DNA from 3 places in the Shewanella sedimentimangrovi genome. Region 2 is predicted to be linked to each of the others. Evidence: predicted binding sites of a transcription regulator. Region 2 holds the regulator's gene; each other region holds the start of a gene.
The links. Region 2 encodes MetJ, which represses methionine synthesis genes. Its sites were predicted from a motif close to TAGACGTCTAGACGTCTA; they were not measured.
Positions count from the first base shown of each region.

Region 1: a site for MetJ is predicted at 2,091-2,108, ahead of metK (methionine adenosyltransferase). Genes of this name have one in related genera too.
Region 3: a site for MetJ is predicted at 2,938-2,955, ahead of serA (phosphoglycerate dehydrogenase). Genes of this name have one in related genera too.

Region 1 covers NZ_CP071502.1:3,168,415-3,173,076, forward strand. Annotated here, with positions in the region: gene tkt (transketolase) at 1-1,808, opposite strand, end outside; gene metK (methionine adenosyltransferase) at 2,152-3,303, shown strand; gene JYB85_RS13995 (hypothetical protein) at 3,376-3,711, opposite strand; gene JYB85_RS14000 (GNAT family N-acetyltransferase) at 3,708-4,253, opposite strand; gene JYB85_RS14005 (GGDEF domain-containing protein) at 4,378-4,662, shown strand, end outside.
Region 2 covers NZ_CP071502.1:3,618,356-3,623,017, forward strand. Annotated here, with positions in the region: gene JYB85_RS16135 (bifunctional aspartate kinase/homoserine dehydrogenase II) at 1-915, opposite strand, end outside; gene metB (cystathionine gamma-synthase) at 925-2,091, opposite strand; gene metJ (met regulon transcriptional regulator MetJ) at 2,307-2,621, shown strand; gene JYB85_RS16150 (sulfite exporter TauE/SafE family protein) at 2,697-3,425, shown strand; gene JYB85_RS16155 (conjugal transfer protein TraF) at 3,422-4,624, opposite strand.
Region 3 covers NZ_CP071502.1:806,391-811,052, forward strand. Annotated here, with positions in the region: gene tnpA (IS200/IS605 family transposase) at 1-424, shown strand, start outside; gene ygfZ (tRNA-modifying protein YgfZ) at 509-1,471, opposite strand; gene serA (phosphoglycerate dehydrogenase) at 1,612-2,841, opposite strand; gene JYB85_RS03300 (DUF2238 domain-containing protein) at 3,004-3,603, shown strand; gene JYB85_RS03305 (helix-turn-helix transcriptional regulator) at 3,856-4,515, shown strand.

The DNA.
Region 1 (4,662 bases), 450 kb from region 2:
GCCGGCAGAACCGCTTCCTTGTAGGCCGCATCCTGCTTGTCGAACAGATCGGTACAGGGCATGGATACCACGCGCACCTGCTTGCCCTTGGCAGTCAGTTCGGCCTGGGCCTTAACCGCCAGTTCCACTTCGGAGCCGGTGGCTATGATGATGAGCTCGGGAGCCGCAGCGCTGTCAACCAGCACGTAAGCGCCCTTGTTGACGTTGGCCAGCTGCTCGGCAGTACGTGGCATTTGCGCCAGGTTCTGACGGGAGAAGATCAGCGAAGTCGGGCCGTCTTTACGCTCGATGGCGTATTTCCAGGCCACGGCAGACTCCACCTGATCACAGGGGCGCCAGGTGCTCATGTTGGGGGTCATACGCAAGGACGCCATTTGCTCCACCGGCTGGTGGGTTGGGCCGTCTTCACCCAGACCGATGGAGTCGTGGGTGTAAACCTGGATGTTTTGCACCTTCATCAGCGCCGCCATACGCATGGCGTTACGGGCATATTCCATGAACATCAGGAAGGTCGCACCGTAGGGCACAAAGCCACCGTGCAGGGCGATACCGTTGATGATGGCGGTCATACCGAACTCACGCACACCGTAGTGCAGGTAGTTGCCGCTGGCATCATCAGCCGTGATGGACTTGGAAGCCGAGTACATGGTCAGGTTGGATGGCGCCAGGTCGGCACTGCCACCGAGGAATTCCGGCAGCATGGCACCGAAGGCTTCCAGAGCGTTTTGTGACGCCTTACGGGAAGCGATGTTGGCAGGAGTGGCCTGCAGCTTCTCGATATAGGCCTGGGCTTCGATTTGGAAGTTGGCTGGCAGTTCGCCCTTGATACGGCGCTCAAACTCGGCAGCCAGCTCTGGGTGAGCGGCAGCGTAAGCAGCGAACTTGGCATCCCAGTTTTTCTCGGCAGCAATACCCGCTTCCTTGGCATCCCAGGCGGCATAGATGTCGGCAGGGATCACGAATGGGTCGTGCTTCCAACCGAGAAACTCACGGGCGGCAGCGATTTCAGCATCGCCCAGTGGCGCGCCGTGGCAGTCGTGTGAACCTGACTTGTTGGGTGAGCCGTAACCGATAATGGTCTTGCAGCAGATGAGCGATGGACGGGGATCGGCCTTGGCCGCCTCGATGGCTGCGTTGATGGCAGCAGCATCGTGACCGTCAACACCGGCAACCACGTGCCAGCCGTAGGACTCGAAACGCTTGACAGTGTCATCGGTGAACCAGCCTTCCACGTGACCGTCAATGGAAATGCCGTTGTCATCCCAGAAGGCGATCAGTTTGCCCAGACCCAGAGTGCCGGCCAGGGAGCAGGCCTCGTGGGAGATACCTTCCATCAGACAGCCGTCGCCCATGAACACATAGGTGAAGTGGTCAACTATGTCGTGCCCGTCGCGGTTGAATTGAGCCGCCAGGGTCTTCTCGGCAATGGCCATACCCACGGCGTTGGTGATGCCCTGACCCAGGGGACCTGTGGTGGTTTCAATGCCGGGGGCATAACCGTATTCAGGGTGGCCCGGGGTACGGGAGTGCAGCTGACGGAACTGCTTGAGATCTTCGATGCCCAGATCGTAACCGGCCAGATGCAGCAGCGAGTAGTGCAGCATGGAACCATGGCCATTGGAGAGCACAAAACGGTCGCGGTCGGCCCACTGTGGATTGGTGGGGTTGTGTTTCAGATGATCGCGCCAAAGGACTTCGGCAATATCGGCCATCCCCATGGGGGCACCTGGGTGACCGGAATTGGCTTTCTGCACTGCGTCCATGCTCAGGGCACGGATGGCGTTAGCGAGTTCTTTACGGGAAGACATGCTCTCTCCTGCTGGTTTTGAGGCTTTAAGGGCAATTGGGTGGCATATTTTCCCTTAACTGCGGACAGGGCGCAAATTTAAATTGGCCCCAGCCCAAGGGCCTGGAATCCCGACCCTTTTTCCAGGTGTTCAAGGCTGATTTCAGACTGGAACACTCAGTTTACAATTCTGCGCCAATGGGCGGTGAAAATAGCGCCAAAGCCGTGATTGTCCGGCGGATGGTCACAATATGACGGAAATTTTGCACAAAGCGGGTGATCGCGGCCCCGATTTCAACTAAAATGGCCGTCTAGATGTAGATGCTGCTACACGTTTTTACGTTAAACGACGAGATTTTCCTAACATGGCAAAACACTTGTTTACCTCTGAGTCGGTCTCAGAAGGTCATCCCGATAAAATTGCGGATCAGATTTCCGACGCGGTACTGGACGCCATTCTGGCCCAGGACCCCAAGGCCCGCGTGGCCTGTGAAACCTATGTCAAGACCGGCATGGTACTTGTGGGTGGCGAAGTCACCACCTCTGCCTGGGTCGACATTGAAGAACTGACCCGCAAAACAGTGCGCGAAATCGGCTACACCCATTCAGACATGGGTTTCGATGCCGACTCCTGCGCCGTGCTCAATGCCATAGGCAAGCAATCCCCCGACATCAACCAGGGTGTTGATCGCGCCGATCCCAAAGAACAGGGTGCAGGTGACCAGGGTCTGATGTTCGGCTATGCCAGCAATGAAACCGATGTGCTGATGCCTGCGCCCATCACCTACGCCCACGCACTGGTGAAGCGTCAATCAGAAGTGCGCAAGGACGGAACCCTGTCCTGGCTGCGTCCCGATGCCAAGTCCCAGGTGACCTTCGCCTATGACCAGGGCAAGATTGTCGGCATCGACGCCGTGGTACTGTCTACCCAGCATTGCGACAGCGTATCCCAGGCCGATTTGATCGAAGGCGTGATGGAAACCATCATCAAGCCGGTACTGCCTGCCCAGTGGCTGAACAAGGACACCAAGTTCTTTATCAACCCAACTGGCCGTTTTGTTATCGGTGGTCCTATGGGTGACTGCGGTCTGACCGGTCGCAAGATCATAGTCGACACCTATGGCGGCATGGCCCGTCACGGTGGTGGCGCCTTCTCCGGTAAAGATCCGTCCAAGGTTGACCGCTCCGCCGCTTACGCAGCACGTTACGTGGCCAAGAACATTGTTGCCGCCGGCCTCGCCGAGCGCTGCGAACTGCAAGTGTCCTACGCCATAGGTGTAGCCGAGCCAACCTCTATCAGCCTGGAAACCTTCGGTACTTCCAGACTCGACGAAGACAAGCTGATCCAGCTGGTGCGTCGTCACTTCGATCTGCGCCCCTACGGCCTGACCGAAATGCTGAACCTGGCCCGTCCAATCTACCAGGCCACTGCCGCCTACGGTCACTTCGGCCGTAACGAGTTCCCCTGGGAACAGACAGACAAGGCAGAAGCCCTGCGTGCCGACGCCGGCCTCTAAGGTCCGCCAAGCACAAAAAAACCGCCTCAGGGCGGTTTTTTATTGGCTGCTAAATCCGATATTTGCTGAGGCTCACAGATGATCAAAATGGGCATGCTGAATGGTTAAAAAGACCAACTGGCTTTCCGCCACCGGCACCAAGTCCAGGGATTCAAGTTCACTCCAGCCCTCATCTGACACCAGTGGCACCAGTTCGGCGCTGGCGCGGGTCACCACGCCACAATCAAGCAACCAGTCGTCCCCCTCAAGCAAGTAATGACGCTTGCCATCAGAGGCCTTGGCCTCAAAAGCCCGGCACTCTATGCCCTGATGGTACAGGGTCGAGAAACAGAACCTCAGGTTGTCAAAGGGGCTCAATCTCAGCCCGGTCCAAGGTTGCAGCGCCAGGGGCAATAATTCAGCGCTCATGACCTGCTCTCATTACTTGAATTCAGGCTTCGCGCCAGCAGGTAAAAATCCCGCCCTTCAAAGCCAAACAGATCCAGCACCTGCATCCCGGCCTTGGCCGTATGCGCCGCAAAGGAACGCTCATTGTCCTCGGCGATAAAGGTCACGGCATGGCTGAAGCGCTCGGCCAACCTGGGCCAGAGGGCATCCACCAGAAGTTGGAATACTCCAGTACCACGAGCCGCCGGACTGACCCAGATGGGTCCATATTGGCAGCTGCGTTCAAAACCGCCCAAACGTTGCAATTGTTTGCCAATGGCACCATAGATGTGCCTGTTTCCGTAAAAGCGCCAGTCCGCCGCCATCACATAGCCCAGGATCTCCTCACCTTCGATAGCCACCAGCAGTTGCTGCTTGGTGGCAAGTTCGGTCAGGGCCCGGATATCAAAGCCCTCCCCCTGGAGATTTCCCCGATTCGACGTCAGTTCATCGGCAAGGTGCAGCTGTTCCAGCTGGGCGATTTGGCTGATGTCGGCGGCGGTAGCGGTGCGGATCTGCGGCACAAGGACTCCGAATAGTCAAAGAAGCAAAGGCTGATTTATCACTGCATTAGGGCGGTAGAGTTGCGAATTCGCCTTACTGCACCCACACTTTACCACAGACCGCAGCCCCAAACCGGAAGCTTTTATGTTGCCCGATACAGTCAACCCGGATGTCAGCCTGCTTGAGAGCGATGCCCCTCAGGTTAACCTGGTGCGCTGGATGCACCAGTGTGAGCTGGTTAAGCGCTATTACCAGGCCGACTATGTATTTGTCATGCAAAAAACCAAACTGGGCTACGAGGTGTTGGTCAGCGCCATCGCCCGGGTCCCCAAATTCACCTCGGGCCAGGTATTTGGCAAGGAATTCAGCCTGTTTGATGCCTTGATTAGTTCACCGCCCGACGGTCTGTCACTCAACCTCAGCCGCTAC
Region 2 (4,662 bases):
AAGGTTGGTCACCACGGGGGCGCTGGCGCGGGAGCTTGAGGGCGCCACCAGGGTAAAGGCGGTGTGTGGCGCATAGCTTGAGCGCACCGCCATGCTGACCCGGGTGTCAAACAGGGGTTGCAGGGTACGGGAATGGAGCACGGGCGAACCCAGACGGGCCAGGCGGTCGGCCTCGGCCAGTGACATGCTGGCCAGCAACTTGGCGTCATTGATCTTGTTGGGATCGGCGTTAAACACCCCTTCCACATCGGTCCAGATGGTGACCCGGTCGATATCGGCCAGGCTGGCAATCAAGGTCGCGCTGAAATCCGAGCCGTTGCGGCCCAGCAGCAGGGTATCGCCGCGGCTGTTGGCGCAGATAAAGCCGGTGATCACCAAGCGCTCGTCCGGATGTTCGGCCAGCAGCGCCTGCACCTTGGCACGGGACTCGGCGGTGCGAATCTGTGGCACAGCGCCCTCATCGGCCACCAGTATACTGCAGGCATCCACGTGGCTTGCCGCCACGCCGGATTCACGCAGCAGCGCCGCCATCAAACGAGCCGACCAGCGCTCGCCGAAACTGACCACCTGATTCACCTGATAGTCGTTGCGTTCACCAAGGGCCAGCAGGGTCTGCAACTGGGCCTTGTCCGTGGCCAGGCGCTCACGCAGGTGGCGGGCCTGTTCGGCACTGAGCAACTGCTCAATCAGTTGTTGCTGATAGCCCATCAGCTGCTGCAACTCTTCCTGCCACAGGGCACCTTTGTCGCTCAGCTCCAGCAGACGATAGAGAAAATTGGTGCTCTTGCCGGCGGCCGACACCACCACCAGATCGTCACTGCGCCCCTGGGTCAGCAGTATATGGGCCACCCGACGATAACAGTCCGCATCCGCCAGGCTGGAGCCACCGAATTTATGTAAATGACATCGTGCCACATCAGGCTCCTATTGCTTGCAGGCCGCCACGGCGGCGAGTCCGGCCTCTATGTCGGCCAGCAAATCTTCCACATCTTCAATCCCCACCGACAAACGCAGCAGGGTGTCACTGATCCCGGCCTCGGCGCGGGCATCGCTGTCCATGGCCCTGTGGGTCATGGTGGCGGGCACTGCCACCAGGCTCTCTACCCCACCGAGACTTTCGGCGATGCTGAAAAACTGCAGCGCCCCGAGAAAGGCCACCAGCTCTTCCTGGCCACCTTCAAGCTCAAAACTCAGCATAGCGCCAAAGCCCTGTTGTTGCCGGGCGGCAATCTCGTGCCTAGGGTGATCCTTGAGCCCGGGGTAATACACCTTGCGCACCAGCTCGCTGGCAGCCAAACGGGCCACTATGCGCTCGGCGTTTGCCTGGTGCTGCCGCACCCGCACCGCCAGGGTGCGCACCCCGCGCAGGGTCAGGTAGCTGTCAAAGGCGCCGCCTGTGAGTCCCAGGGTATTGGACCACCAATGCAGGCGTTCCCCCAGCTCGGCATCGCGACACACCACGGCGCCACCGACCACATCGCTGTGGCCATTGATGTACTTGGTGGTGGAGTGCACCACTATGTCGGCCCCCAGCAACAAGGGTTGCTGCAATATGGGCGAGAGGAAGGTGTTGTCCACCACCACCTTGGCGCCCACCTTGTGGGCGGCATCGGCAATGGCGGCTATGTCCACTACCCGCAAAAGCGGATTGGAGGGAGTCTCCAGCCATACCATGGCCGGTCCTTGGGCCAGGGCCGCATCCAGCGCCGCCGTATCCGATTGATCGACCACCAGCAGGCGGAACTGGCCTTTCTTCGCCAGGTTGGTGAACAGGCGATAGCTGCCGCCGTAGCAGTCATGGGGTACCACCAATAAATCATCGGCTCCGAGCAGACTGGTCACCAGGGTGATGGCTGCCATACCGGTGCAGGTAATGATACCGCTGCTGCCATGCTCCAATTGGGCCAGGGCCTCTCCAAGTTGGGAGCGGGTGGGATTACCCGAACGGCTGTAGTCGAATGCCCGTGGCTGGGTGTGACCGTCAAAACTGTAATTGGTCGACAGGTAGATGGGCGGTACCACGGCACCATGCTGGCTGTCACTCTCAATGCCCTGACGTACGGCTATGGTTGCGGCTCGACGCTCTGTCATACTCGGATCCTCAAAATACGCTTGCGCATCACAATGGATGTCTGGACGTCTAAATTAACTCAGCAATTATACCGAGGTCAATAGGCATCCAGACTTTTAGACGTCTATACTTGTTGGCGAGAGCCCACAGATGGGGCGTTTTAGCAGCAATTATTTGACTGTAGTTTGTAAGGGTTTAAAATCGGCACCGAATTTCGGATATCACAGGTGAGTCAATGACTGAATGGAATGGCGAATACATCAGCCCCTATGCTGAGCACGGAAAGAAGAATGAGCAGGTTAAAAAGATTACCGTTTCCATTCCTTTGAAAGTGTTGAAAGTATTGACCGATGAGCGCACCCGTCGCCAGGTCGGCAACCTGCGTCATGCAACCAACAGTGAATTGCTGTGTGAGGCCTTTTTACATGCCTACACGGGCCAACCGCTGCCCAATGATGACGACCTGTCAAAAGACAAACCCGACAGCATCCCCGCCGAAGCCAAGCGCCTGATGGATGAGATGGGAATCGAATGGGAAGACATGGAGTAAACTCCTGTCAATGAAAGATAAACACACAAGGATCGCTCGGCGATCCTTGTGTGTTTTTGGCCCCGGAGTACTTTGATGGATCCTGTTACCTGGTTGTTGGCCCTGCTGATCATCTTCAGTGGCGCCCTGATCCAAAGTCTGATTGGCTTTGGTCTGGCTGTAGTAGCCAGTCCGCTGTTGTATCTGCTGGAGCCGCGACTGGTGCCGGCCCCTGTGATAGTCATGGGCTTCTCCATTGCCCTGCTGACCCTGGTGCGGGAGCGCGGTCAACTGGAGTTCAAGGGTCTGCAATATGCCCTGCTGGGACGGGTTCCCGGCGGCCTGCTGGGTGCCACCCTGTTACTCCTGGCTCCACAGGATGTACTGGGGCTGGCCATAGCCGCCATTGTGGCCATCGCCGTATTGCTCAGCCTTAAACGCTTCGAACTGCCGGTGAACCGCCTGACCCTGTTCGCGGCCGGTACCCTGTCCGGGGTATTCGGCACCATAGCCGCCATTGGCGGCCCGCCGATGGCGCTGTTGCTGGCGGGCAAGGATCCCGGTAAATTCCGGGCGGCACTGTCGGCCTTTTTTATCTTCAGCTCCCTGATTGCTTTGGTGATTCTGGCCTTGGCAGGCTTGCTGAGCACTGAGCACTTGTGGTGGTCGCTGCAACTGCTGCCCGGTGTCATTTTGGCCTACCTGCTGGCCGGGAAAATGATCCACAGGGTTGATAAAAATAAAACCAGGGTGATGACCCTGGTTTTATGTTCCTTAAGCGCCCTGCTGCTGACCTTTAAGTCGCTGGCCAGCCTGCTTGGTTAGAAGTGATAGGAGGTTTGCAGTGCCGCGCCGTAGGCATTGTCATTGCCGAACATACCGCTGAGATCCAGCTTAAAACTCTTGCCTATGGCAAAACCGGTGCCGAGGGAATAAAGATTGGCGGTCACATCATTCAGATCGTGGCGGTAGCCCAGCCGTAACGCCAACCAGTCCATGGCCTGGTATTCACCGCCCACACGCCAATACTGGGTACCCTCCATGTCGACAAACTTTTCATTTTCAAGCAGATCCAAATCCGTGGTTACGGTAAAACCATCCCACTGGTAAGCCACGCCAACGGTCACTGTTGGCCCCACTCTGTAGGTGGCCTGAATACCTTCTGACTCAACTGTGTCCAGCTCCCGCTTTATCAGGTTGCGGCCGGCAAGACCTATGACCATGCCATGCATGGGCTCAATGGCGATACCCACATCCAGGTTAAAACCGGTTTCATCGTTGCTGTAGTCGCTGCCATCGAAATCGCCTTCATCAAAATTGTTGGCACTGACACCATAGTTGAAGCTGTCGAGGCGCTGGATTTTTGGGGTAACCCCCACTGTCACCGGCATATTAACAATCGACAGCGGCATACTGACCGCCACCCCGATATCTGATATGGCACCGGCTATAACCCGGCCCTGGGAGGTCAAATCCCCAATTTGCGGTGGATTGACCGGATCCACACTGTTAAGCAGTACTATATCGGCGTCGCTGATATCCGCTATGCCAATACCATCCAGATAACTCTTGTAAATGACGGCCCAGCCCATTCCCTTGGAAGGCATGCTGACGCTCAAGCCAATACCACCACTAAGATAGGCGTTGTTGTCCTGCAGTGATTCCAGATCACTCACCAGGGCATTGCGATAGGTATCAACTGCGGTGGGATTGGCATTATCAATAGCCGTCTGCAAGGCATCGTAGTCATCCTGCAGCAGATCTATCTTGTCTATCATGTCGTCCTTGTCGGCCGCATCAAGCCCCAGGGTCGGCAGTAACAAGGTGACCCCTTGATCACGCATGGATGGCAGGGACAACAGGGCCGGGTTGGCAAAGGCGGCCCCTTCGATATTGGAAGCAGCCACTCCTGTGCCCCCCATGGCATCGCTGCGGGCCTCGAAATAATCCTGGCCGGCGAACGCAAATGGACTGAGGAACACGGCACTTATGGCCGTAAAAAGCGCGGTCTTATTCATGATCATTCATCCTCGGTTTTGTTATAAAAACAAGGATAGTTCAA
Region 3 (4,662 bases), 1.4 Mb from region 2:
TCACGTATTCTATCGTTGTCAGTATCACCTCGTTTGGACACCCAAGTACAGGTACAAAATCCTGAAAGGTAATCTCGGCAGAGAGCTTTATCGAAGTATCTATGTTTACTGCAACATGAAGAAATGCAGAGTCGTGGAACTAAATGTTCAGGAAGATCATGTCCATCTAGTAGTCAGAACCCCACCCAGTCTAAGCGTGTCGGATTTAATGGGTTTTGTTAAAGGGAGAACCGCGATCAGGATGTTTGCCAAATTTCCTTATTTAAGAAAGCACAAGCTCTGGGGGAATCACTTCTGGCAACGGGGTTATTTTGTGGACTCAGTAGGAGCAAACGAAGACATAATCCGTAGATATGTACGGCACCAGGAAAAGACAGCCAAAGAAGAAGAGAAACGGCAAATAGCGTTAGGGTTGGAAGGTTAGTTTTTAAGCCCCCTTTTAGGGGGCTGTGTCAAAGCCACCTGCTATGCAGGTGGATTTTTACTTCGAGTTTGCAGCGTTGCCGCGTTAGGCCTGCTCAAGGCTGTAGGGCAGGGGCAGGGGACGCAGCTCGGCACCGAGGTCGTCCGCCAGGCGCAGCAGGGCATCGGCCGGGGTGTCGTTGGCCAGCACGGCCGTCAGCAGCACCTGGTTGTCGCGCTGTACCACTTCTATGATGTTACCCGCCTTGCGATGGCCCCCTTCAACGGCGATTTCCAGGGTGCTCTCCAGGCGCACCTTGGTGGCTGCCGTGCCCGACAGCACGTACAGGGCGCGCTTGTTGCCACCGCGGTAATGGGTGCGGGCCACGGTTTCCTGGCCCATGTAGCAGCCCTTGGTAAAGCTGATGCCATCCAGCGCCTGCAGGTTGCACATCTGCGGTATGTACTCGTTGGCATGGTTGGCCGCCAGGTTGGGGTAACCATCGCGGATCTCCAGCGCCTGCCAGGCACTGGCGTCATAGAGAGGCTGACCGCTGCCGGCCATCAGAGCCTCGGCATCGGCCTTGGGCAATACCAGGATGTAGCGCGCCTTGTCCCGGATGACGGCACCCTGTTCCAGGGCGGTCAGGGCCGCGTCACAGGGGCCGAATTTGGCTTCGACAAAGGCCTTGGCCTCGCTGCCCATCACTCCGAGCAGGGTCCAATCGCCACTGGCATCCACCAGTTCGGCCTTGCTGAACACGGCGTATTTCTTCAGTTGTGGCAGGTCGATTTCCAGGGCGCTGCGGGGCATCATCAGCGCCAGGGCATCGCCCAGGGAAAAGGCGCGGAAACTGGCCAGCATGCGACCCTTGGGATCGCAATGGGCACCCCAGCACCAGGCGTCGTTGGCCAGGGAGCTGATGTCGGCGGTCACCTGACCGTGAATAAAGCTGCGGCCCTGCTCGCCGCTGATGCGGATAAGCCCCAGGTGGTTAAGCAGGCACAGCCCCAGGGCTGGGCCCTGGCTGTCCAGTGACCATTGGGGTTGGGATACTGTGAAGGTCATTGCGGATTCCTTTGGAAAAAACGGCAAGTATGCCCGGATTGTAGCGGATTAAGCGTCTGACATTAAAGGGGCAGAAGCAAAGAGCGGCGGCAAAAACAAAAGGGGCACCATAGGCGCCCCTTTTAACCATGCCCCGCTTATCAGTACAACAGGCGGGTACGGATTGTGCCTTCGATGGCCTTCATCTGCTCCAGGGCCTCTTCGGCCTGGTGAGTGTCCACTTCCATCACCACGTAACCTATGTCGGCGGTGGTTTGCAGGTACTGGGCCGAGATGTTGATGCTCTTCTCGGCGAAGGCCTGGTTAATCTTGATCAGAATACCGGGGCGGTTTTTATGTATATGCAGCAGACGCGAGGTGCCCTTGTGCAGTGGCAGGGAAACCTCGGGGAAGTTGACCGCAGACACTGTACTGCCGTTGTCCGAGTACTTGGCCAGCTTGCCGGCCACTTCGATACCTATGTTTTCCTGGGCTTCTTCTGTGCTGCCACCCACGTGCGGGGTGAGGATCACATTGTCGAGGCCGCGCAGGGGGCTGATGAATTCGTCGGTGTTGGACTTGGGCTCCACCGGGAACACGTCGATGGCGGCACCGGCCAGATGCTCTTCCTTGAGGGCGGCGGTCAGGGCATCAATGTCGACCACGGTACCGCGGGAAGCGTTGATCAAAATGCTGCCCTTGCGCATGGCGGCCAGCTCTTCGGGGCCGATCATGTTCTTGGTCTGTGGGGTCTCGGGTACGTGCAGGCTGACCACGTCGGCCTGGGCCAGCAGTTGCTCCATGGAGTGTATTTGCTGGGCATTACCCAGCGGCAGCTTGTCTTCGATATCGAAGAACACCACCCGCATACCCAGGGTTTCCGCCAGGATCCCCAGTTGGGTACCTATGTGGCCATAGCCAATCACACCCAGGGTCTTGCCGCGCACTTCGAAGCTGCCGTTGGCGCTCTTGAGCCAGCCACCGCGGTGGGCCAGGGCGTTACGCTGGGGTATGCCGCGCATCAGCATAATGATCTCACCCAGTACCAGCTCGGCAACGCTGCGGGTGTTGGAGAAGGGGGCGTTGAACACAGGGACACCGGCCAGTTCGGCGGCCTTAAGGTCCACCTGGTTGGTACCGATACAGAAGCAGCCTATGCCCACCAGTTTCTCGGCCCTGGCCAGCACTTCGGCGCTCAGGTGGGTGCGGGAGCGGATCCCGACAAAGTGGGCATCTTTAATCGAAGCGATCAGCTCATCCTCCGCCAGGGAGGCCTTGTGATACTCGATATTGGTGTAACCTGCGCGCTCGAATACATTCACCGCAGACTGGTGGACGCCTTCCAACAACAGGATCTTGATTTTATCCTTGTCCAGCGAGTGTTTCGCCATCTGTTGATACCCTCTTCGTTTTAGGAATTATGCTTATGCTATGTGCTATGCTGACTGCCAACTGCCAGCACAAATTAGCATTTTTTTAACCTGCTGTGGAGGGCTGGACGGCTAAAGTGTTTATTCCAATTTTAGAACAATATCGTATAAGAGGTCCGTTCTTTGTATAAACCCTTAATATGGCTGGGCAGCTACCTGGCAATCCTGCTCTGGTCCGTTTACCAACCCCACGATGGTTTTACCTGGTTTTTAGAGGCGGTACCTGCACTCGTCGCCCTGCCGCTGCTGGCCCTGACCCGCAAACGCTTTCCCCTGACGCCCCTGGCCTATGTGTTGGTGTTGCTGCACTGCAGCATATTGTTTGTGGGTGCCCACTATACCTATGCCGAGGTGCCGCTGTTTGACAGCCTGGCCCAGTGGATGGGGAGCGAGCGCAACAATTACGACAAGCTGGGGCACCTGGCCCAGGGCTTTGTCCCCGTGATACTGGCGCGGGAAATCATGCTGCGAAAGCAAGCGGTGAAACCCGGGGCCTGGTGTCATTTCCTGTGTCTGTGTTTTGTGTTGGCCCTGTCGGCCTTCTATGAACTTATCGAATGGTGGGTGGCGGTGGCCACCGGGGACAGTGCCGAGGCGTTTCTCGGCACCCAGGGTTATGTCTGGGACACCCAGTCCGACATGCTGATGGCGCTGCTCGGCGGCATGCTGGCATTGCTGCTGTTTAACCGTATGCATGACCGTCAGTTGCAAAAAATTACCTAATATTATCAATTGCTTCTATTGTGACAGTTCAAATAAAATCCAACTAGTGATTGTGATTCAACGGCTTAGCCTTTGGGCGTTTTTCAAGCTTGTCAGAATCATACTTTGGACTGATGGAGTTATGCTTTGCCGGCAGCACAATCTAGCCCGAGTAACAGCATTAACTATAAAGGCCAGAACATGGAATGTTGGCCACAGAATTACCTGAGTAATGCCACAAAACCATAAGAGACTTTTCAGGGAGAAAAGCAGATGAGTAACATCAATGAGCTAATTTTTGTTCATCAGGTCGCAGCCCCTTGCCATCTGGCCATGCTGGCCGAGTCCATAGGTTTGAAGACCCGGGTGGTACGTCATGCCGCTGAGCTGGAGCCCAGCGGTAATCCCAACGCGTTTTATCTGATAGCCCAAAAAGGGTCGGCACTGGATAACCAGGGCATTCCCTTGCTGGCCAGTCGCCTGGTTCAGCATGTACCCGTGGCCCTGTATCACGTGGACCGTGGTGCCCTGGAGCCCGAGGCCGCCCTCTTGATGGGGATCCGTGGCCTGCTGTATGCGGATCAGCGCCTCGACCTTATGCTCACCGGGCTGCGCAAGATGGTGGCCGATGAGCTGTGGTTCGAGCGGCCGCTGATCAGCAAGGTGTTCCGGCAGTTGGTTAAAAAGCTCGATAGCCGCGAATCCCAGACCCACGACAGCCTGGCGGCGCTGCAGTCCCTTACCAATCGCGAGCGCACCATAATCCAGTTGGTGTCCAGCGGTGCCCGCAACAGGGAAATCGCCGACAATCTGTGTATCAGCGAGCACACGGTCAAGGCCCATATTTCCTCGATTTTCAAAAAAACCGAATCCCGTAACAGGGTAGAGTTATTGCGCTGGGCCCAGAATCACCAGCAATATTTCAGTCTCTGATTTAATCGCATTGTGTACCATGAAATCGACAAATTCATGGTGCACAATGCTATTTAAATACCGTATTTAATTCCGTTATTTGTTGATTAAAATACCGGCGTTTGAATTTGCCCGTGTGAATCTAATTTACCGTGCTGGATATATTCA